Regions from separate parts of the Megasphaera hexanoica genome, predicted to be linked through region 2. Evidence: riboswitches for the same ligand, from Rfam matches in the RefSeq annotation. Region 2 holds a riboswitch; each other region holds the start of a gene.
The links. A riboswitch is a leader RNA that binds a small molecule or an ion and turns the genes downstream of it on or off. The one in region 2 is predicted to bind FMN.
Positions count from the first base shown of each region.

Region 1: another riboswitch for FMN. It lies ahead of ribB (3,4-dihydroxy-2-butanone-4-phosphate synthase); the one in region 2 lies ahead of ACGTIC_RS03925 (bifunctional 3,4-dihydroxy-2-butanone-4-phosphate synthase/GTP cyclohydrolase II).
Region 3: another riboswitch for FMN. It lies ahead of ribD (bifunctional diaminohydroxyphosphoribosylaminopyrimidine deaminase/5-amino-6-(5-phosphoribosylamino)uracil reductase RibD); the one in region 2 lies ahead of ACGTIC_RS03925 (bifunctional 3,4-dihydroxy-2-butanone-4-phosphate synthase/GTP cyclohydrolase II).

Region 1 covers NZ_CP171361.1:2,615,831-2,623,309, forward strand. The annotation lists rRNA gene ACGTIC_RS12715 (16S ribosomal RNA) at 1-189, opposite strand, end outside; gene ACGTIC_RS12720 (CaiB/BaiF CoA-transferase family protein) at 778-2,004, opposite strand; gene ACGTIC_RS12725 (xanthine dehydrogenase family protein molybdopterin-binding subunit) at 2,076-4,358, opposite strand; gene ACGTIC_RS12730 ((2Fe-2S)-binding protein) at 4,355-4,822, opposite strand; gene ACGTIC_RS12735 (xanthine dehydrogenase family protein subunit M) at 4,822-5,607, opposite strand; FMN riboswitch at 5,750-5,866, shown strand; partial or broken gene ribB (3,4-dihydroxy-2-butanone-4-phosphate synthase) at 5,983-6,588, shown strand; gene ACGTIC_RS12745 (CpXC domain-containing protein) at 6,594-7,268, opposite strand; gene ACGTIC_RS12750 (BTAD domain-containing putative transcriptional regulator) at 7,411-7,479, opposite strand, start outside.
Region 2 covers NZ_CP171361.1:841,889-849,367, forward strand. The annotation lists gene ACGTIC_RS03910 (bifunctional UDP-sugar hydrolase/5'-nucleotidase) at 1-484, shown strand, start outside; gene ACGTIC_RS03915 (nucleoside phosphorylase) at 509-1,249, shown strand; gene pnuC (nicotinamide riboside transporter PnuC) at 1,251-1,970, shown strand; gene ACGTIC_RS03925 (bifunctional 3,4-dihydroxy-2-butanone-4-phosphate synthase/GTP cyclohydrolase II) at 2,057-3,274, opposite strand; FMN riboswitch at 3,361-3,477, opposite strand; gene ACGTIC_RS03930 (FAD-binding oxidoreductase) at 3,527-4,930, opposite strand; gene ACGTIC_RS03935 (septum formation initiator family protein) at 5,134-5,466, shown strand; gene ACGTIC_RS03940 (S1 domain-containing RNA-binding protein) at 5,588-6,025, shown strand; gene ACGTIC_RS03945 (Ppx/GppA family phosphatase) at 6,115-7,023, shown strand; gene tilS (tRNA lysidine(34) synthetase TilS) at 7,020-7,479, shown strand, end outside.
Region 3 covers NZ_CP171361.1:1,951,386-1,958,864, reverse strand. The annotation lists gene pknB (Stk1 family PASTA domain-containing Ser/Thr kinase) at 1-1,487, shown strand, start outside; gene rsgA (ribosome small subunit-dependent GTPase A) at 1,512-2,378, shown strand; gene rpe (ribulose-phosphate 3-epimerase) at 2,372-3,016, shown strand; FMN riboswitch at 3,086-3,219, shown strand; gene ribD (bifunctional diaminohydroxyphosphoribosylaminopyrimidine deaminase/5-amino-6-(5-phosphoribosylamino)uracil reductase RibD) at 3,314-4,450, shown strand; gene ACGTIC_RS09615 (riboflavin synthase) at 4,431-5,075, shown strand; gene ribE (6,7-dimethyl-8-ribityllumazine synthase) at 5,120-5,584, shown strand; gene ACGTIC_RS09605 (DUF6173 family protein) at 5,661-6,131, opposite strand; gene hslO (Hsp33 family molecular chaperone HslO) at 6,276-7,157, shown strand; gene mtnP (S-methyl-5'-thioadenosine phosphorylase) at 7,164-7,479, shown strand, end outside.

The sequences.
Region 1 (7,479 bases), 1.1 Mb from region 2:
CTTCGTATTCGGTATTAGCAGCCGTTTCCAGCTGTTGTCCCCATCTGCAGGGCAGGTTGCTTACGCGTTACTCACCCGTTTGCCACTCGATTCCATAAAAAGCAAGCTTTCCATGTCCTCTCGTTCGACTTGCATGTGTTAAGCACGCCGCCAGCGTTCGTCCTGAGCCAGGATCAAACTCTCCATGATATGTGAAGAGCACTAGCTCATTCTTACTATTGTTGGTTTGTTACTCATTGTTTGACGTTCTATCTCTAGAACCTCGCACTACCGAGTTAATCTCGGTATAAGTGATTCGCTCATGTTTGCGCGTCGCCTTACGGCTCCTTCAAACATGGCTCTCTACTTATCTGGCGTTCATTCGTATGTTGCATTGTTCAGTTTTCAAAGGTCATCTGCCAGCCGCATGATTGAGATGAAGGAAGTTCATCGCTCATCGCGGCGACTCATATATCTTAACAAACTCACGGGAGTTTGTCAAGCACTTTTTTGAAATACTTTGTCTGTCTTTTGTGCGAGGACATCCTATTTTTCTGTCCTCTATCATCTGACAGCCATTGTATTTTACCACCTGTTACCACATCTGTCAAGCTGTATTTTTCAATTCAAAATGACTTTATAGCAAAAAGCACGCAAAACATCCCTCTTCACAAAAGGATTCTTTTTTGTTTTCTTTCCGCACGCTCGTATCAGCTGGTTCTTTTATAATACCATTGAATTCAATAAAAGTCAACAAAATATGTATGGATTATACAGAAATCTCATCAATAAAGAAATTCATGTCTTTGCATGGTCCCTTACAATGCCACGGGCAATATATTCTTCAATTTCTTCATCCGTATACTCATATTCCCGTAAAATTTCCCGGCTATGTTCTCCCAGAAGCGGTGCTGGAGACGCCGGACGTCTTGCTTCCTCAAAAGTGATTGGTGTATTAGGCAATACGGCAGACCGCCCATTATTAAAATGCCGTTCGTACAAATTCCCATTAGCCCAGGCTTGTTGATTTTCCGTAATATCCCGGAAGTGCCCAACATTATCATAAACGATATCTGCAGCCGTCAACACCGGGCCCCAGTCCGCTCTTTTTTTCTTCAAGAACGCTCGTTGCACTAAATCTATAAATTCACCAGCATGACACTGTACAGCAGCAAACGTATTAAACCGTTCATCATCGATCAGCGTATCCAGATCAAGGATATGACATAATGCCGGATAGTACCGTTCATAATCCATGATACATAATTCCAGCCATTCACCATCGGCACATTCGTAGGGAATACACACAGGACTCGGCTGTTCATTCCGTTTTCTCGGATAGACGTTGCCATATGCCTTTTGCGCAGCGACGGCAGGAAAGCCCGTAAGCCAGGAAGCAGTTCCCAATAAAGAAATCTCTACTTTATCCCCTTTACCGGTCCGCGCTTGTTTGTATAATGCAGCGCATAGTCCGCCCGCCATAATCGATCCTGTCGTCATGTCGCCAACAGCATGAAACGGAGTGAGAGGCGCCATTCCCGGCTGGCCATAATCCTGCATAAGTCCGCTCCGGGCCCAAAAAGCCGCAATGTCAAAGCCCGGCCTTTCCGCTTCCGGTCCCTTGTTACCGTACCCGCTCAGATGCCCCCAGATAAGGCGTGGATATGTCTGATGCAATACTTTCCAGGTAAGAGACATAGCACGCAGAGCGGTCATCCTGTAATTCGTCATAAAGACATCGGCATCTGCCAGTAGACGATGCAGAATTTCCATCCCTTTTTCTGTACGAAGATTCAGGGATATACTCCGCTTATTACTATTATTAACATCCCAGCAGGGATTTTCATCTTCTGTACAGGGAACCTGGGCTATTTCTCCGTATCGCCGCCACGAATCCCCCTTAAAAGATTCTACTTTTATGACATTGGCTCCCCAGTCAGCCAGTATCCGCGCCGCAGCCGGTACGGCTGCATAGGTCGATAAATCAACTATTTTTACGCCCGTCAATGGTAATTGTTCATCCATACAAATTATGTCTCCCGTAAAATCCGGGCAGTCCGCTGCCTGATACAACGACTGCCCAGTATATACTATCATTATTTTTTATCTTTTAAGCCAAGGTATACTTTTTCTGCTGTAATGGGCAACTCAGTAAAACGTATTCCCGTTGCCTGATAAACGGCCTCTGCAATAGCCGGAGCCGGCGTATTTATGACAATTTCGCCAATAGACTTGGCCCCAAAAGGACCATTCGGTTCGTAACTAGGTGCAAATTCTACGCGTATTTTGCCTATATCCATACGGCTCGGGATTCTATATTGCATAAACGAATTATTCTGGATTCTTCCCAGAGAATCAAATTGAACGTTTTCCATCAACGTCATGCCAATTCCCTGCACAAGACCACCTTCTGTTTGTACCCTGGCCAATGCCGGATTAATGACGGTCCCGCAGTCGACAACAGCCGCATAATCTACTAAATCAATATGACCGGTTTCCAGATCGACATCGACAACTGCTGCAGCTGCCATGTAAGGCGGTGGAGAGGTAGGGGAATAATGGGTTTCCGTAGCTTCCAAGGCAATATCATTCGTAATCATGGCTGCATTCCCCAGATCCTGCCGTGTTACCCTCCGGCCACTGGCAGGATCTGTTACCGCATCACCAGTAAATTCCAAATTTGAAGGATCGTCGCAATCCAGCATGAGTGCCGCTTTTTCTTTTATCTTTTGGATCAGTGACCGGCAGGTTTTTACGACAGCCATCCCCGTCAGATACGTCGTCGAAGATGCATAGGAACCACTGTCGTATGGCGAAGTATCCGTATCGACACCACGGGTTACAATCTCATCGACAGAGCAATTGAGACATTCCGCAGCTATCTGCGCCAATATGGTATCGCATCCTGTCCCCATATCAGTCGCTCCAATGGATAAGGTATAAAATCCATCGTCATTCACTTTTATTGTCGCCGAAGCCACGTCCACATTGGAAATACTAGACCCCTGCATAGCCAGTGCCAGACCGGCCGCGCGGATTTTGCCATCGGGAAGCACATGCCGCGGATATACATGCTCCCAACCGATCATAGCCTGAACCCGTTTCAGGCATTCTCCCAGATTGCAGCTCAGTGCTGTTTCGTTGAAATATGCCGGCATCCTTTCACCTTGCTGTACGATATTTTGAAGCCGCAGTGCTCCCGGATCCATGTGTAGTCTGTCTGCCAATTCATTCACAGCCGATTCCAGTGCAAAAATCCCCTGGGTAGCACCATACCCCCTGTATGCTCCGGCAGCAATCGTGTTGGTATACACGGCGGTATACCGGAACCGGAATGCAGAGAAACGATTGTATAAAGGAATCGATTTATGTCCCGACAACGTGACCGTCGTCGGGCTGTGGTCACCATACGCACCACCGTTCCAGAGCGATTCCACAGAAATCACCTGGATAATACCATCCCGGGAAGCCCCCAAACGCACGTGAACATCTGCTTCATGCCGGGGAGAGGAAACCGTCATGGCCTCTTCCCGCGTATAGGCCATATACGCCCGTTTTCCCGTACGCATAGTAATCAGAGCAGGATAACATTCCATGACAACCGTCTGCTTGGCACCAAAGCCTCCTCCGATACGTGGCTTAACTACACGGATTTTCGATTTGGGAATTTCCAGGGCTGTCGCGACAATGCGTCGTACATGAAAGGGAACCTGCGTCGAACTGACAATGACCAGACGGCCAAATTCATCCAAATACGTATACGCCCGGAATGTTTCCATCATAGACTGCTGTACTTGTTTTGTATGATAGATCCGGTCAATCACAACATCCGATTTCTGGAATGCCGTATCGACATCGCCCCAGTCTTCTTCCGCCTGGGCAATAATATTTCGTCTGTTATCACCACCGACCGGTACACGTGGGTTCCAGTCATCTTCCGGATGAACCACAATAGGATTATCCACGGCCTGCCGGAAGTCGAGAAGAGGCTCCTGTATGTCATATTCCACCTTTATCATGCGCATAGCCTTATCCACACATGCCGCATCACGCCCGGCTACAAGAGCCACTGGGTCTCCAACATATCGTATCTGTCTATCCAGTATAAGCCGGTCATACGGACTGAGTTCCGGATAGGTCTGGCCGGCAATAGTAAACCGCGTCTTAGGGACATCCTCTGCTGTCAGGATGCATTCAATGCCCGGAACGGTCAGGGCAGCTTTCGTGTCAACATGACGTACGATGGCTCTGGCATGAGGGCTGCGCAGAGCTTTGACGATTAGACAGCCTTCCGGTGCTAAATCTTCCGTATAAGCCGGTTTTCCTGTCATCAGTTGCAGGGCATCTTTTTTCATAACCACCCGGTTGATTTCTCTCATAACCGCATCCCCTTTCCTTTTTCTGTCAGATACCGTTTCAATGCCCTCATATGACTGACATATCCCGTACATCGGCAGAGATTGCCTGCCAGGTATTCTTTGATTTCTTCTTCTCCAGGATTATCTAATTCTCTTGCCATAGCCAGCACATTCATGACAAAACCGGGATTACAAAATCCACACTGATCGCTGCCTTCTTGTCCCATATATCGGGCAAATTCCTGTGCTTCATCCTGCAGTCCTTCCAGTGTCATAACATGCTTTCCGTCAATGCGGGCGGCCAGCACGGCACAGGACAGTACCGGTTTTTCCTCCAGCCATACCGTACATAATCCGCATGCTGTCGTTTCACAACCGCATTTGACGCTATAACATCCCTTTTTACGCAATAATTCATACAGCATCTGTCCTGGTAAAATTTCATCACTTTCCATCTTTCCATTAAGCCAGTACTGAATTCTCATTAGTCTCCCTCCCCTGCCGTCTGTAATAACAACCGCCTGCACAGAACCATCGCCATATCATGCCGGTATATGCGGCTGGCCCGCATATTATCTTCAAAAGATAAAGAATCCGCCACTTCACGGGCCGCCCGTTCCGCTTCCTCCCCGGTCATTCCCGTACCTGCCGGAAGACATCGTACCTGTGCTCTCATCGGTCGTGCTCCCACACTGCAGGAGACGCTATCTGCTGTGCGGGATACGGCACAGGCCAGGACAGGAAAATCGGTCGCGTTCAGCCGCAGCGAAGCATAGGCCGTCCGCCGTTTCTTTTTAGGGAGATATATGCCTTTTAAAATATCCGTATCTGCCGTCTTTTCCGCAAAAAGAGACAGGGGTATTCGTCCGCCTTTATATAAATCGGCTTCTGCATCCAAAGCCAGAAAGAGTGTCAATACATCAGAAAAGCCAAACCGGCCCCAGATGCTCCCTCCTACCGTCGCCATATTGCGAAATTGTGTACCCACAATATGACGCAATGCTTCCTTCATAGCCCCCTGGGTATACGTTTCCAGTGATTCAGAAATTTCCAGTTGGCGCAATGGCACCATAGCTCCAATATAAAATGCTTCTTCTGTTTCGCGTATTTCATCCAGTCCCAAATCCATCAAATCAATTGCCGTTGCCACCCTGCGGCGGGGAGACATGCGCAGCCAGCAACCGCCACCCAGGATAACCGCTGACCGTTTCTGATTTAACTGCCAGGCTTCCTCCAGGCTTTTTGCTTTAACATAATGAGCTATATTCATACCGTTCCTCCTGTTCAGCGCATGCAGATTCTATATCTGCCTGACCGTTTTTGTCTATTTTGATTTTCATAATGATATCTTTTTGATTCTTTAAATTTCTCCTGCTACATAGTTGCAATGCGTAAAATTAATGGTATAATAAAAATGTCTTCAGGGCAGGGTGCAATTCCCGACCGGCGGTATAGTCCGCTAGCGCTTTGGCGCATGATTTGGTGCAATTCCAAAACCGACCGTATAGTCTGGATGGAAGAAGGCAATCTCAGGCTGCGTCCGCAGTCTGTCTGATGCTGTGCCTGTATGCCCTGACCGTCCTGGTCAGGGTTATTTTTTTGCTGAAGACAATTCCCAATACCCTTATATACGGAGGCATGCATTATGACAATGAAACGAACGTACAACACTATCGATGAAGCACTGGATGCTTTGCGCCAGGGCCGGATTATCATCGCCACAGATGATCCGGACAGAGAAAATGAAGGTGATTTTATCTGCGCCGCCCAGTACTGCACAACAGAAAATATGAATTTCATGGCGACTCATGGAAAAGGTCTCATCTGCCTTCCCATCAGTTCGGCCTTTGCAGAAAAACTTGCTCTGCCGCCTATGGTAGCCCGGAATACGGACAACCATGAAACGGCCTTTACCGTCTCCATAGACCACGTAGAAACAACAACGGGTATTTCCGCAGTGGAACGGGCTTATACGGCGCGGATGCTGGCAGAAGATGCTTCCCGTCCGTCAGACTTCCGTCGTCCCGGGCATATGTTTCCCCTCATCGCCAAAGAAGGCGGACTTTTCACCCGCGGCGGACATACAGAAGCCACGGTAGATCTCATGCGTCTCGCTGGCCTGAAAGAAGCCGGATTATGCTGTGAAATCATGGCCGAAGACGGAACCATGATGCGTACACCTCAGTTATGGCACCTGGCAGATATGTATCATCTGCCCTTCATTACATTGAAAGATATCAAAGACTACATGGCCCGTCAGGCAAATAAATCCTGATGGTCCTTTACAAAGGAAACTGCCCATTGGGGTGTGATTTCCAGCATGTCATCCGGCGGCAGCGCCTCTCCCAGATCACGCTCCAGTGCCTGATACGTTTGGTGCATGGAATCATTAAACGGAAGCATGCCTGATTTCTGCTGGCTCTGGTCAGCAAAATGAAAGGCATCGCCCGATTCACTGTGAGTAAATTCAATCAGGCTGGCATGAATCGGGCTGGCCTGTGCTGCCAGAAAAGATTGAATCATTACTTTCATGATTTCTATTACTCTGTCATCGTATCCGGCGTCAAAAATGGCAAGTTTTTCCAGTAACTGCGCCCGCTGGCGGATAAGGCGATAGCGGAATGCCTTCATGAATTCATATTCCGGCTTCTGCAGTGACTGATGCATATTTGTCACATCTCCTCCGCCGGGAGCATAATAAATGACCAGGCGCAGATTGCTCTGAATATAAAGGAAATCATAATCGAGATATGTTTCATGTCCGCACTTCGGACACTGAAACCGAAAGAGAGATAAATCCCGTACTTTATCCCGAAGTTCGGGATTTTTGTCTATCTGTATGCGGTCCCATATTTTAAACCGGCTTTTCTTGCCACAGGCAGGACATTCCAGATTGCGGTTATAATGATCCGCATGTTTCACAGTTTCCATGATGAAGGCTCCTATTGATAAAAATATAAGTTTAATTCCATTATAGGCCAGAGCTTTTTCCTTGTCTATGCACAAATGAATATCTTACCCATAATTGAAAGCCCTGTCCAGCTTCTTGAATGCTGCACAGGGCTTTTTCATCTCACTTTATAAACTTTTGGTATATGTTTTTCGTCCGCTCCGATATGGGCATATGCAAATCCCGTTCCAG
Region 2 (7,479 bases):
AATCACAGAAAATGATTTGCTGCTCGTCATGCCTTATCACAACTACCTCCAATATGTGACGATGAAAGGATCGACGTTATTGGAAATCCTGGAAGCCGCAACCTGTACGACCCCGAAAGCTATTGGTGCATTTCCGCAGGTAGCAGGGATTGAATACACCGTCGATACGCGGGTACCTTATGCCAAAGGGGACGTATATCCTCATTCCACCTATTATAGTCCGGCAAAACCGGGAAGCCGCGTGACCATTACAAAAGTAGGTGGCAAATCCTTCAACCCCGATGCGACGTATTGCATCGTCGTTCCCGATTATCTGACATCGGGTGGCGATACCTATTCTGCCTTGACAGATCCCGCTAAAGTAACGGTTGGTGATGTCGATTATCTCGATGTCGATGCTGCCCGCAATTATATCAAAGAAGCTCTGGGAGGAAACGTGGGAGATACGTATGCAAAACCACAGGGCCGTATTACGATTATTTAGACAAAAGGGAAAGAAGGATTCAGTATGGAAGCGAAAGAAATTCCTCAGCCCCATACCCAGCTGACCAAAGCCATTGACACGGATTCTGCCATTATCATGGGAGATCCTGCACGGGTAGATACGATTGCGAAATTGATGGATCATGTCGTTCCCTGGGCCTGTAACCGGGAATACAAATCCATTATTGGCATGTACAAGGGGAAAAAGATACTAGCTATGTCTACAGGAATCGGAGCACCGTCTGCGGGCATTGCCGTGGAAGAAATGCATAATGTCGGTATTAAACGGGTTATCCGCGTCGGTTCTGCCGGAGCCATGCAGCATGATATACCGCTAGGGCAGTTAGTGATTGCCGAAGGAGCTGTCCGCGATGATGGACTGTCCCGCAAGTATGTGCCGGAAATATATCCGGCCGTACCGTCCTTCCGGCTCCTGGCCCTGGCCCATACATATGCTCCAAAGGCCTGTTATGGCATTATCCGTTCGCACGATGGATTTTATATGGATGACAATGATAAGACCGAAGCGTTCTGGTCTGAAAAGGGCATTGTCGCCGATGATATGGAATCGGGGATTCTGATGATTATCGGCCGCTTGCGCCATATGGAAACATTGTCGATCCTGAATAATGTCGTCCTCTATCAGGGAGACCTGGCAGAAGGTGTCAATGATTTAGTGAATAGTGCCGATCTCATGGCAAAGGGAGAACAGGACTCGCTCGTGACGGCTCTGCAGATCCTTTCTGATCCGGAAGGAGAAGCATAATATGGAAACAACACAGCATAATTGGTTTTATAGCCAGCTCTTTACCAACTGGAAGCGCTTTGAAGTTACCTATGTGGCCGTGCTGATTTTATTGCAGCTCGTCGTCTATGCCATCGCCCCCGACAGCATCGTCGGCATGATTTCCGGCGTAGCCGGAGTGCTTTGTCTGGTATACGGCATGAAAGGCCGTAAAATATCTTTTATCTTTGGCTTTGTACAATGCGTTGCCATGACATACATTGCCTGGATCAGCCATGCCTATGGGTCTTTTGCCATGGATATCGTCTATGTCATTTCCCAGCCGATAGGATGGTATATGTGGGGGCATCAGGAAACGACTCATTCGTTTCAACCGGGGACGCGGAAAAAAGTATTTATGGCAGCCTTCATTGCCTGGGCGGCCGGCTGGTTCGTCCTGGCCCAGGTAGGCGGCCAGCTGCCTTATTTTGATTCCATTAACTTCGTAGTCAGCTTTATAGCTCAGATTCTCTACATTCTGAAGTATAATGAAAACTGGTCTCTCTGGATTTTTGTCAATATTGCCAATTTTATTTATTGGACGATTTTATCGATTCAGATGGTACTGGGGGACAACACGATTGGCACCCTGGGAGCCAACTTGTCCCAGGTGGCGTTACAGGCCGCTCTGTTGTTCAATGCCATCTATGCACAGAAAGTATGGTCCAGCGGTGAAGCCGATAATGAAGGCGGCGCAGCTTAAGATTACGTAATACACATATGATTCCGCTTAAAAAAGCAGTAGCATTACGCAAAAACGCGTAATGCTACTGCCTTTTTTACAATCACTTATTTCAGATGAGTCAAGATATGCCCCATCTTATTTTTCTTAGTTTCCAGATAGAATTCATCAAATTTCTGGGCCGGCATTTCAATGGGAACCCGTTCGACGATTTCCACGCCAAACCCTTCGAGACCGTAAATCTTGAGGGGATTATTGGTAAGGAGCCGTAATTCCCGGGCCCCCAGGTCCTGGAGTATCTGGGCACCGATCCAGTATTCGCGGAGATCCGGGGCAAAGCCCAGTTTTTCGTTGGCTTCTACTGTGTCATACCCCTGTTCCTGCAGGGCATAGGCTTTGAGCTTATTGATGAGGCCGATGCCGCGTCCTTCCTGGCGCATATACAGGAGGATGCCCCGCCCTTCCTTATTGATCTGCGTCAGGGCGGCGGCCAGCTGTTCACCGCAGTCGCAGCGGCAGGAACCGAAGACATCACCGGTCAGGCATTCCGAATGGACCCGGCAGAGGAGATTTTTGCCATCGCCGATTTCGCCTTTGACGAGGGCGACATGGTGTTCCCCGGTCAGGTCATTGATATAACCGTAAATCTTGAATTCGCCGTATTTGGTAGGCATCTTTGCCGTAGCTTCCCGCACGACGTGTTTGTCATGACGACGGCAGTAATTCTGCAGATCGTGGATGGAGACGAAAGTCAGGTGGTGAGTGCGGGCCAGTTCCCAAAGTGCCTTGGAGTGCATGATTTCGCCGCGTTCATCGAGGATTTCGCAGCATACGCCGACTTGCTTCAGCCCGGCCAGGCGCAACAGGTCCAATGTGGCTTCCGTGTGGCCGTTGCGCATGAGGACACCGCCCTTGACGCCGGTCAGGGGAAATACATGTCCCGGCCGGGTAAAATCATCAGCTGAGATAGAATCTGTCGCGGCTTTCTGGATAGTACGGGCCCGGTCTTCTGCCGTGATACCCGAATCTGTATCTTTATAGTCGATAGAAACGGTAAAAGCCGTATGGTTGTTGTTGGTGTTTTCGCCTACCATAGGGAACAAGCCCAGCTTATGGGCATATTCCTGACTGACGGGCAGGCAGATGAGTCCCTTGCCATGATTCATCATGAAATTGACGTTTTCCGGGGTGCAGTACTGGGCAGCGCAGATGAAGTTGGCTTCATCTTCCCGTTCGGGATCGTCGGCAACCATGACGATATGACCAGACTGCAATTCCTGGATTGCTTCTTCAATCGTATTATATGTTTGTTCTTTTGTATCCATCAGAAACCTCCTGTATATAATTAAAAGCCCTGTTGCACTATGCATGCACAGGGCTTTATGACAATAAGAATACACATACACTATCATCATATCTTCTCTCATCCAGACTCTACTGTCGGTTTTGGAATTTCACCAAATCGTACACTGCGTGTTCGCGGACTGTCACCGCCGGTCGGGGATTGCGCCCTGCCCTGAAGATTATTCTATTATACCTGCAAATAGAAAGGAAGTAAAGAGACACCTTTCAGGTATTCATTCCACATCAAAGATTTTACCGGGATTGAGGATGTTGTTTGGATCGAGCGCTTTTTTTACGGCCCGCATCATGGCCAGTTCGTCGGGATTGGTGAATTCTTCCATCAATGCCTTGCGTTTGCTGCCAATTCCGTGTTCACCAGACAGACGGCCACCCAGCTGATAAATGAAACGATACAGCTCCTGCTGATTTTCCGAAACTTTTTCTTCCCATTGTTCGTATGTGAGGTCCTCGTTTTTCAAAATGTTCAAATGAATATTGCCATCTCCGGCATGACTGGCGATGCGTGTGATGAGGCCATATTTCCGGGCCAGTTCCAGAATCCGGGCCAGAAGCCGCGGCTCCTGATCGACAGGGACGACGACGTCTTCCTTACATACGATAAGGCTTTCGGCACGTACCGCTTCGGCAAAGGCCTTGCGGGCCTGCCAGATCCGGGCCGGGTCGGCGACCAGTACGGAAGAAGCACCACTGGCCGTGCACAGTTCGTCGAGGACGATGGCTTTATCATCGAGGTCGTCTTCACTCGTGCCTTCTACTTCCACAATCAGATAATTGCCCGTATCGCTGCCTTGGAGCGTTTCGTTCAGATAGCGTTCTACGGATTTGATGGTGATGTTGTCCATAAACTCAACGCACGTCGGCGTTATGCCGGCTTTTATGATTTTATTGACGACGCCGATGGACGCTGCTGTGTCGTCGAACACGGCGAGAAGGTCCAGCTTGTACCGGGGTTTGGGGAGTAATTTCAACGTGGCTTTGGTGATGATGCCCAGTGTTCCTTCTGATCCGATGACCAGCTGATCCAGACAATATCCCGTCGATTGCTTCTGCAGGCGGGCACCGAGCTGTACAATCCGTCCCGTAGGATTTACGATTTCAATGGAATAGACCTGATGCCGCGTTGTCCCGTATTTTACGGCCCGGTTGCCACCGGCATTGGTCGCGATGTTTCCGCCGATGAAACAGGAATCGCCGCTGCAGGGGTCGCCGGCATAGAATAATCCTTTTTCTTCAGCGGCTTTTTGCAAATCTGACGTGCGCACACCCGGTTCAACGACTGCGTACAGGCTGTCTGTATTGATTTCCAGGATATGGTTCATTTTTTCCAGTGACAATACGATGCCTCCATAGATGGGAACAGCTCCGCAGGCCAGCCCTGTTCCGGCACCGCGGGGAACGACAGGGAAATGATACTCGTTGGCCAGCTGTACGATGGCCGCGGCCTGTTGGGCTGATTCGGCAAATACGACGGCTTCCGGCATATGGTGGTATGCCGGATCGGTTACTTCGTCATGGCTGTATGGCTGCATGGCGTCAGTCTCTGTAAGGACATTTTTGCTGCCGGCAATTTCTTTCAGCCTGGTCAGTATTTCATCGTTTATCGGTGTATATGGCATAACGTAGCCTCCTTTTCGAATACATATGTCTATTATAGGAGAGATTCTCCTATTTTAAAAGGGGATAATCTCTAAGAAATTGGCCCTTTTCGTCAGCCACATTACGGCATTTCCCTTTAAATATCGGGAAAAGGCTTTATCTTGTAGTCATTTCAAGGTATACTATAAGTTAAGATTTTTTTAATCTGAAAAGGAGCTGAGACATGACGGTGAAACGTACAGGACGACCGCGCCTATCCGGGCAGGGCAGGAGACGGAACGTCCGCCGCAGGAAAAAGGCGGGCTGGTCTGCTTATAAGCGGATTGTCGTGGCTATTTTGATTTTTGGCGGCCTGTTTCTCGGTTCCAAGATATATGAGTTATGGCAGATTCATCAGGATATGACGATAACGGTCAACCAGGAACGGGAATTGACTGAAGAAAACCAGAAACTGCATGAAGAAAAAGACCGGCTGTCTTCACCGGAAGAAATCATGCGACAGGCGCGGGAACAGTTCGGACTGGCAAAGCCGGGTGAAATCCCATACCGTCGCTGATGGGGCGGAAAGGCAGTAGAAAGCATAATTTACGATTGAATTTTTTAATGTTTATTAGTATAATGTGTGTAAACGCTATTTGCGACGCGTGTCTATAGTTAAAGGAGGATGTCTTAGCAGCATGACAATCGAAGTAGGCAGTGTATTGGAAGGAACTGTTACAGGAATAACCAAGTTCGGTGCATTTGTCGAACTGCCGGATAAAAAAATTGGTCTCGTCCATATTTCTGAAGTAGCAAATGAATATGTAAAAGATGTTCATGATTTCCTGAAAGTTCAGGATAAGGTACATGTCAAGGTATTATCTATTGATGAAAAAGGGAAGATCGGCCTGTCTATCAAGCGGACACAGCCGGCTCCGGAAAAGAAAGAGTTTCATTCCAAGCGGGAATTTCACCACCACAATGGCGGGTTTGACATGAACCGCCGCGCTCCCCAGTCTCTGTCCTTTGAAGATCGGCTGAGCAGATTTTTGAAAGAAAGCGATGAACGGTTGATGGATCTGAAACGCAATACTGAATCGAAACGCGGCGGCCGCGGTGCCCGGCATGCTGATTAATTCCGTATCTAGGAAGGTATGGAGGGAAAAGAGTATTCCGACAGGGAATGCTCTTTTTGTTTCTTCCTGTTATGCGAAAAGGAGCAGTTATGGAACATGATGTATATGCCGTTATCGATATCGGATCAAATTCTCTCCGCTTCATGCGGGGAAAAAAAGACCGGGACGGACAATGGCATTTTTCAAAAAAAGAATTAGCGACGACCCGTCTGGGAAAAGACGTATCCAGGACCGGCCGTTTGTCCAGCGAAGGAGTAGAGGCCTCGCTGGAAGCTATGCGGCAGTGGAACGATGCGTACCCGGATCTGTGCGTTTGCGCCGTAGCGACGAGTGCCGTGCGGGAAGCTTCGGACGGACAGGCATTCCTGGCGGAAGTACGGGCCCGCTTTGGTTGGCACTGCCGCATTCTCAGCGGGCTTGAAGAAGCCTCGTTCAGCTATCGCGGAGCGGCAGGCAGTGCGCTGCCCGGAATGGTCGTGGCAGTCCTCGATATAGGGGGCGGCAGCAGTGAAATGGCACTGGGAAAAGAGGGAAGGAGCCTCTGGTCGCATAGTTACCCCATGGGGGCCGTGCGGTTTTGTCAGGACGTATCCGGTCCGGCGGCATGTGACGCGCTGGAACGGCGCTGCCGCAATCAGTGGCTGCCCATACCGGCTGTTCCTGACCGGCTGCTGGGCGTGGGCGGCACGCTTACGTCACTGGCAGCTATGGAACTGGGACTGGATCCCTATGATGCGGACCGGGTAGAAGGCACTGTCATTACCCGGGATTGTCTGTCAGGCTGGATTGACACACTGAAACGTATGACGCCGGAGGAACGGCGTCATATAAAAGGACTGCAGCCACGGCGCAGCGATATCATCCTGCCCGGTCTGCTTATAGCCCATTCGTGCCTTTGCCATTATGATATTCCGGAAATCCAGATCAGTGAAAAAGATCTCATGGAAGGTATTTTTTACAGCCAGGCATTCCAGGATGCGGCCTGGCGGAACCGATGAAGTCCACGGCCGGACGCCTCCGGGATAAAGTAGAGTCATTCTGCCGGCATGAACAGCTGTTCCTGCCGGGTGATCACCTGCTCATTGCCTGTTCCGGCGGGCCGGACTCGCTGACCCTGCTTGATGTGCTGGCATCTCTGCGCCGTGCGTGGAATCTGACGCTGACCGTGTGTTATGTGCATCACGGCATCCGCCGGGCGGCTGATGATGAGGTTCCGGTAGTACGGAAGGCGGCAGAAGAACGGGGCTGTGGCTTCATGTGGGAATTTGTCGATGTGCCCCACGTTGCGGCGGTGACGCATCAGAGTCTGGAGACGGCCGGAAGGACGGAACGCTACCGCATTCTACGGCAATGTGCAGCACGATGCCAAGCTTCGGCAATTGCTGTAGCACATCAGCAGAACGATCAGGCCGAAACGGTGTTGCAGCACCTGTTGCGCGGCAGCGGCCTTCAGG
Region 3 (7,479 bases), 1.1 Mb from region 2:
GAATCAAAGTGGCCGATTTTGGCATTGCCAGAGCGATTAATTCCAGTGCGACCAACAAAGGGGATAACTCGGTTCTGGGATCGGTCCATTATTTTTCACCTGAACAGGCCAGTGGTGGAAAAATCGATGAACGGACGGATATTTATTCTCTTGGCGTCGTCATGTATGAAATGATGACCGGTGTCGTTCCTTTTGAAGGAGACACGGCAATCAGTGTGGCTCTGCAGCATGTGCAGGATGATATCCCGCTGCCAAGTAAATACAACCGCCGGATTCCCCAGCTGGTAGAACGATGCATTCTGAAGGCCATGGCCAAAAATCCTGACGACCGGTTTCAGTCCGTAACGGAAATGATGTCGGAACTGCGCATGGCCCAGGGATTTGTCAATACGAATAAAGCCAAAGGCGCACCGCCTATTATTAAAAACAATTTCAATACGCAGAAAATACAGCCGATGAAGGACCGGCAGGAACCCAAAAGAAAAGGCTTTTTTGCCCGGTTCGTCGATTCTATCAGCAATCATTCCAAAAAATCTATCGTCATTGGAATGATGATTGTATTTGTAGCGACTTTCGCCTGGGCCTTTTTCTCCTTCGGTAATTTCTGGAGTACAGAAAATATCACCGTTCCTGATGTGACAGGGAAACAGGTAGAAATTGCCAAGAATATATTGAAGAAGAAAAATCTCGATGTGTCTGTCAAGGAAGTCGAAAGTTCAGATGTGCCGATTGGTGAGGTCATCAGCCAGACGCCGTCAGGCGGTGCTGTCGTCAAAGCCCAGCGGACAATCCATCTGACGGTCAGCAAGGGCAATAAGGGAGAAGAAGTCCTGATTCCGGACCTGAAAGGGCTGACGATGGATGAGGCAGAAAAGATTCTGAAAGAAATCGGTCTTTCCATCGGCAAGGTCAAGTATGAATCCAGTGATTCTGTCGAAAACGGCCATATCATCAGCCAGAATCCCAAATCACCTGATAAAGTAGAAAAGGGAACGAAAATCAACCTCGTGATCTGCCGCAAGAACAGTGATGAAACAAAACCGTCCAAGGCACTGCCCGATACGTCTGGCATGAGTCTCGATGCGGCCATCAAAGCCTTGCAGGATGCCGGTTATAATGTAGGTAATATTTCTAATCTCGACAGCTCGAAAGACCAGAGCCAGGCTAAAGTCACCAGTCAGTCCCAGCAGGGGGATTCTGTCGATTTGTCTGTCGAATATCCGTCGGCGGCACCGGCAGCTGATCCCAATGCCAACAATCAGGAACAGGCCGGAACGACTCATACGGGCATGGTCAATATCAGCGTTCCATCCGGTGCTTCCAGTCAGCATGTCCAGATTGTCGTCAGTGATGACAACGGATCCCGTGTCGTCTATGACCGGAACCAGTCTGGCGGGGATAGTATCAGTAAGAGCGTCAGCGGTACAGGCCGGACGAGAGTTAAGGTATATATCAATAATTCACTGGTTCAGGACCAGTACATTTAAAGCGCCACAGGGCAGAGGAGGATTATGACAACAGGCCGGGTCATCAAAAATTACAATGGTTTTTATTACGTCGATACAGGAGACCAGGAATTGGTGGAATGCCGGCGCAGAGGGAAGCTGAAAGCGAAGATACTCGTAGGAGACCGGCTGTCTCTGACTATGGTCGATGACCACAAAGGGGTCATCGAAGCCGTCCTGCCGCGGTCTAATGCACTCCGGCGCCCGGCTGTGGCCAATATAGACCAGATGTTCATCATCATGGCAGCCCAGTCACCGGATCCGAACCAGTTCCTGGTGGATAAGATGCTCATGACGTGTGAGTACGCCGGCATCCATCCCAAGCTCTGCTTTAATAAGTGCGATTTGGACCGGGAAAAGGCAGAACAGTATCAGTCTTTTTATCAGGACTGCGGGTACGACGTGTACCTCGTATCGGCCCGGACAGGGGAAGGCATCGACGCGCTTCTCCGGCTCCTGCCCCAGAAGATAACGGCTTTTGGCGGCCCGTCCGGTGTAGGGAAATCCAGCCTGTTATCGCGGATCCTCGGACGGGATTTGTCTGTCGGTCAGGTAAGTGAAAAGATCAAGCGAGGCCGCCATACGACACGTCACTCAGAGATACTCTGCATGGATGACCATACGTATGTCGTCGATACGCCGGGATTCAGTTCTCTGGAATTTGAAAATCTGGAACCCCGGGAACTGATACAGCTGTTCCCTGATATGATGCCATACACCGGTACCTGCCGGTTCAATTCATGCCTCCATTATCATGAACCGGATTGCTGCGTCAAACATGCCGTAGCAGAGGGAAAGATAAGAAAAGAACGATATGAAACGTATTGCAAGATTTTAGAGTCCATTCTGGAAAGGAAACGATTTGCATGGTAGCTATTTGTCCGTCCATTTTATCTGCCGATTTTGCCCGCCTGGCCGATGAAGTCAAAGACGTTGAAAAAGGCGGCGCCGATTATATTCATCTCGATTTGATGGATGGGCATTTTGTGCCCAACCTGACCTTCGGTGTCCCCGTGATTTCCAGCCTGCGCAAGTATACGTCGACGCCCTTTGATGCCCATCTCATGGTAGAACATCCGGAAACGTATATTGATGGCCTGAAGAAAGCGGGCGTCACGTATGTTACGGTCCATCAGGAAGCCTGTATCCATCTGGACCGGGTCATCCAGCAGATTCACGAAGCCGGTATGAAGGCCGGTGCAGCACTCAATCCGGCGACCCCCGTCTCTTCTCTGGAATGCGTGGCCGGAATGGTCGATATGATCCTTATCATGAGTGTCAATCCCGGTTTTGGCGGGCAGAAATTTATCCCGTATACGCTGGATAAAATCCGGGCGGCCCGATCGCTCCTGACGAAGAGCGGCAATACGACAGCCGTCATTGAAGTCGATGGTGGTGTCAATAGCAAGACCGTTCAGGCTGTCAGGGAAGCGGGGGCTGATTTCCTCGTAGCCGGCAGCGCTGTCTTTGGTGCCAAAGACCGGACGGCAGCTATTGCGGCCCTGCGCTGAACGCAGGCAGTGCTTGTATTTCGCATTTTATTATGGTAAAATGTCTTTTGTATGAAAGAACTGAATAGAAATAGTCTTTGGGGCAAGGTGAGAAAGCGACGCTTTCAATTCCTGACCGGCGGTAGAGTCCGCTAACTCCTTATGGGAGCTGAACCGATGGGATTTCGGTACCGACAGTATAGTCTGGATGGGAAAAGACAGCACGGACGTGTTTATTTAGTGTGCTCAAAAAGGCTATTGGTATGTATGTGTACCGATGGCCTTTTTTGTTTCTGTGACAGGAAAGGAAGGACAATCTTGGAACCGATAGAATATATGCAGGAAGCCCTGTCTCTGGCCAGACTGGCACTGGGGTATACATCCCCAAACCCGGCTGTAGGCTGTGTGATTGTCAAAGACGGTAAAATCGTAGGACGGGGCTATCACCACAAGGCCGGTACACCTCACGCAGAAGTATGGGCACTGCGGGAAGCGGGAGATCAGGCTGAAGGAGCTACGGTGTACGTCACGTTGGAACCGTGTGCTCATTATGGACGGACGCCTCCCTGCGCCCGGACGCTGGTAGAAAGAAAGGTGGGAAAGGTCGTCATGGCCATGCTGGATCCCAATCCTCTCGTCGCCGGAAAAGGTGCTGCGATTTTACGGCAGGCCGGTATTCCCGTGGAGGTAGGACTTCTTTCCCGCGAAGCCGCCCAGCTCAATGAAGTATTTATCAAGAATATGATGGTTGAAAAGCCATTTATCGCATCCAAACTGGCCCAGAGCCTGGATGGCCGTATTGCTTCGCGGACAGGTAAATCCCAGTGGATTACCAATGAAGAAGCGCGGCGGGAGGGCCATTATCTGCGCTCTATCTATGATGGAATCCTGGTAGGCATTAATACCATCCTGGCGGACAATCCTCTTTTGACCTGCCGCATACAGCGTAAAGAGCAGGAGGCGCCTCACCAGCCCGTGCGCATTGTCCTGGATACTCACGGCCGTATACCGGAAACGGCACTGGTCATAACGGATAAGACTACCGATACGATCGTTGTCACGACGACATTGTGTCATACAGATAAAATGCGCCGCCTGAAAGAACTGGGCGTCCGCGTTATTCTGGCCCCGCTGACAGGAGAAGGACATATTGACCTGGTACAGGCAGTGAATCTGTTGTGGAAAGAGGGCATACGCAGTATTCTCGTAGAAGGCGGCAGCACCGTACAGGGGAGTTTTTTTGATTACAAACTGGTCGATAAGATATATGCTTTTGTTGGAAATAAGGTTATTGGCGGTTCACAGTCGCTCCCCTCTGTCGGTGGGAAAGGTGTTGACGATCTGGCTGAATGCATGCCTCTTTCCTATGACAGTGTCAAAATGTTAGATACTAATATATTGATTACAGCTTATAATACAGAAAGGGAGGGTGCCTATGTTCACTGGCATCATTGAGGAATTGGGGATAATCCGTGCCATGGACCGCCGCACTGACTCCATCGTCCTTACGATAGAAGCCCACACGGTGCTGGAAGGTACACGCATCGGCGACAGCATTGCCGTCAATGGTGTCTGCCTGACTGTGACATCCCTGAACGATACTTCGTTTACGGCGGATGTCATGCACGAAACGATGCGGCGGACGTCCTTCTGTGAACTGCGTACCGGTTCTCCTGTCAATCTGGAACGGGCGATGCAGGTCGGCGGCCGCCTGGGAGGTCATATCGTCAGCGGCCATATCGATGGAACGGGCCATGTGTCGCGTATAGAAAACGACGGGATTGCCCGGGTTATCACCATTTCCATTCCTAAGGACATGGCACCCTTTATCGTAGAAAAAGGTTCCATTACCATTGATGGAATCAGCCTGACTGTCGTTTCTGCCGGAAGCAGCCAGTTTTCCGTATCCATCATTCCCCATACAATGAGTCATACGACACTGATGGGTAAACATCCCGGTGCTATTGTCAATCTGGAAACGGATATCGTCGGCAAATACATTCATCGCTTTATGGAAACAGGCCCCGTAGAAAGCTCGAAAGGCGTTACGATGGAAATGTTGTTGGAAAATGGATTTTAATCCGCTAAATAGAATATTACATACATATTAGGAGAGTGGTACAAATGGTACAAGTAAAAGAAGGTAAATTAATCGGTTCTGGTATTAAAGTGGGTATTGTCGTCGCTCGTTTTAATGAATTCATCTGCAGCCGTCTTCTCGGCGGGGCCTATGATGCGCTGAAACGTCATGGTGTATCCGATGATGACATTACGACAGCCTGGGTTCCCGGTTCTTTTGAAATTCCCCTCATAGCCCAGAAAATGGCTGAATCGGGCAAATACGATGCCGTCATCTGCCTGGGAGCCGTTATCCGCGGAGCCACCAGCCATTATGATCTGGTATGCAACGAAGCTGCCAAAGGGATTGCCCAGGCCAGCCTCAAGACGGGCGTCCCTGTCCTGTTCGGCGTCATTACGACGGAAAATATCGAACAGGCCATCGAACGGGCCGGTACAAAAGCTGGTAATAAAGGCTTTGACGTGGCAACCAGCGCTATTGAAATGGTCAATCTCATTAAAGAATTATAAGAGTAAAACGCTGCACACGACTATCCATCGTGTGCAGCGTTTTTAACTATTTATGGAAATGATTGGCCAGCCGGACTCAGTGGTCATCTTCTTCGATATCCGGCTCCGGACTTGTCGTAAAACCGATGACCCGGCGCGGTTCTTCCGGGTTGGTACGCTTGACGGCCACGAGCAGCAGGTTCAGCTGGGACAAGTGCTGGACCAGTTCAACGCGGGACCCGTCTTCCAGTTCTCCGTAGAACACAATCATGTTCGGGTCCCAATAGCCGACATCCTGGATAGAAAAGGTGATGTTGCCGGCTGATACGAGACGGCCGCCAGCCTGCAGATCATCTGGCAGGTCTTCCTCGAATTTATTGATTAACGTCACTACCCGTTTGTACATATCTGAAGCCAGATAAGGAGTTTCCGGATCTTCTTCCTCATCAGAAGCCCCGGCAGGATTGACCAGCACCAGCTTTGTCTCTTCGTCTTCTTTCTTTGTGGTCTGCTTCAGGACCGGATTGGTTTCCACCGGTTTGGCAGCGGTTTTCGTTTCTTCTGTCATATAAAGTCCTCCTCTCTGCATCTCCTGTATATATTTTATTCGACAATGTACAGGAGGATTCCTGCTTCGCGAGATGACTAGTAATTTCCGCACCGGAATAGTATAATATAAAGTACCTTATTACGGAGAAAGGATACGTTACTTATGCAAATGGAAGATAAAATTATACATTATACGTCAGACGAACTGATTCGCGTTTCTGTCGCCGTGACGCGCACGATTACCCAGAAAGCCCGGACCTGCCACAATCTGTCCCCCGTAGCATCTGCTGCCCTGGGGCGGGCTATGACTGGTGCGGTCCTTCTTGCGGGAGATTATAAGAATCATGAAGGTGTATCACTGAAATTCAATGGTGACGGTCCTCTGGGAGCCGTCCATGCCGATTGTTTTGATTCTCATTATGTCAGAGGATACGTCGATCATCCGCAGCTGGATATCCCGCTTAAAGCGAATGGCAAACTCGATGTCAGCGGAGCCGTGGGCCAGCATGGGCAGCTTTCGGTGACGCGCTTTACGCCTGAAAAGATGACTTATACCAGTCAGGCCGAACTCGTATCGGGGGAAATTGCCGAAGATCTGGCCTATTATCTCCTCACATCGGAACAGGTCCCTTCGACGATCAGCCTGGGCGTACTTGTAGCCAGAGATTATTCCATTGCGGCATCGGGTGGATTCCTGGTTCAGGCTCTGCCGGGAGCCAGAGATGAGGATTTGGCACGGGTAGAAGCGAATATTACCTGTATCGGCCCGATTACATCGTATCTCAGCGGCCATCCTGATGGAGAAGAGCTGGCCGGTATCATCCTGAGTGGCATGCATTATAAGGAATTATATCGCCAGCCGTTATCCTGGCGTTGCACGTGTTCACGGGACCGCATAAAAAACGTACTCATGTCATTGCGGCCGGCTGATAAGGAAGAGTTATTGAACGATCCGCAGGTGGAGATGACCTGTCAGTACTGCGGTGCCAGATATGTCATCAGCCACGATGAACTGGTGGCGCTGTTTGAACAGAAAGAGACGTGATATTGTATGGGACATATTGCTATTATCGGAGGAACGGGACTTTGTGACCCGACAATGCTGGACCATGTGACGTCGGGGCAGATGGAAAATTATTACGGGACCATCCGTTACACGCGGGGAACGTATAAAGGAAAAGAAATCATTTTTCTGGCACGCCATGGCAAATACCATTCCATCCCGCCCCATCTCATTAATTACCGGGCCAATATCCTGGGGCTGAAGAAACTGGGCGTTACGGCGATTTTATCCACGACTGCCGTCGGGGCCATCAACAGGGACTATAAACCAGATGATTTTGTCCTTCCTGACCAGTTTATCGATT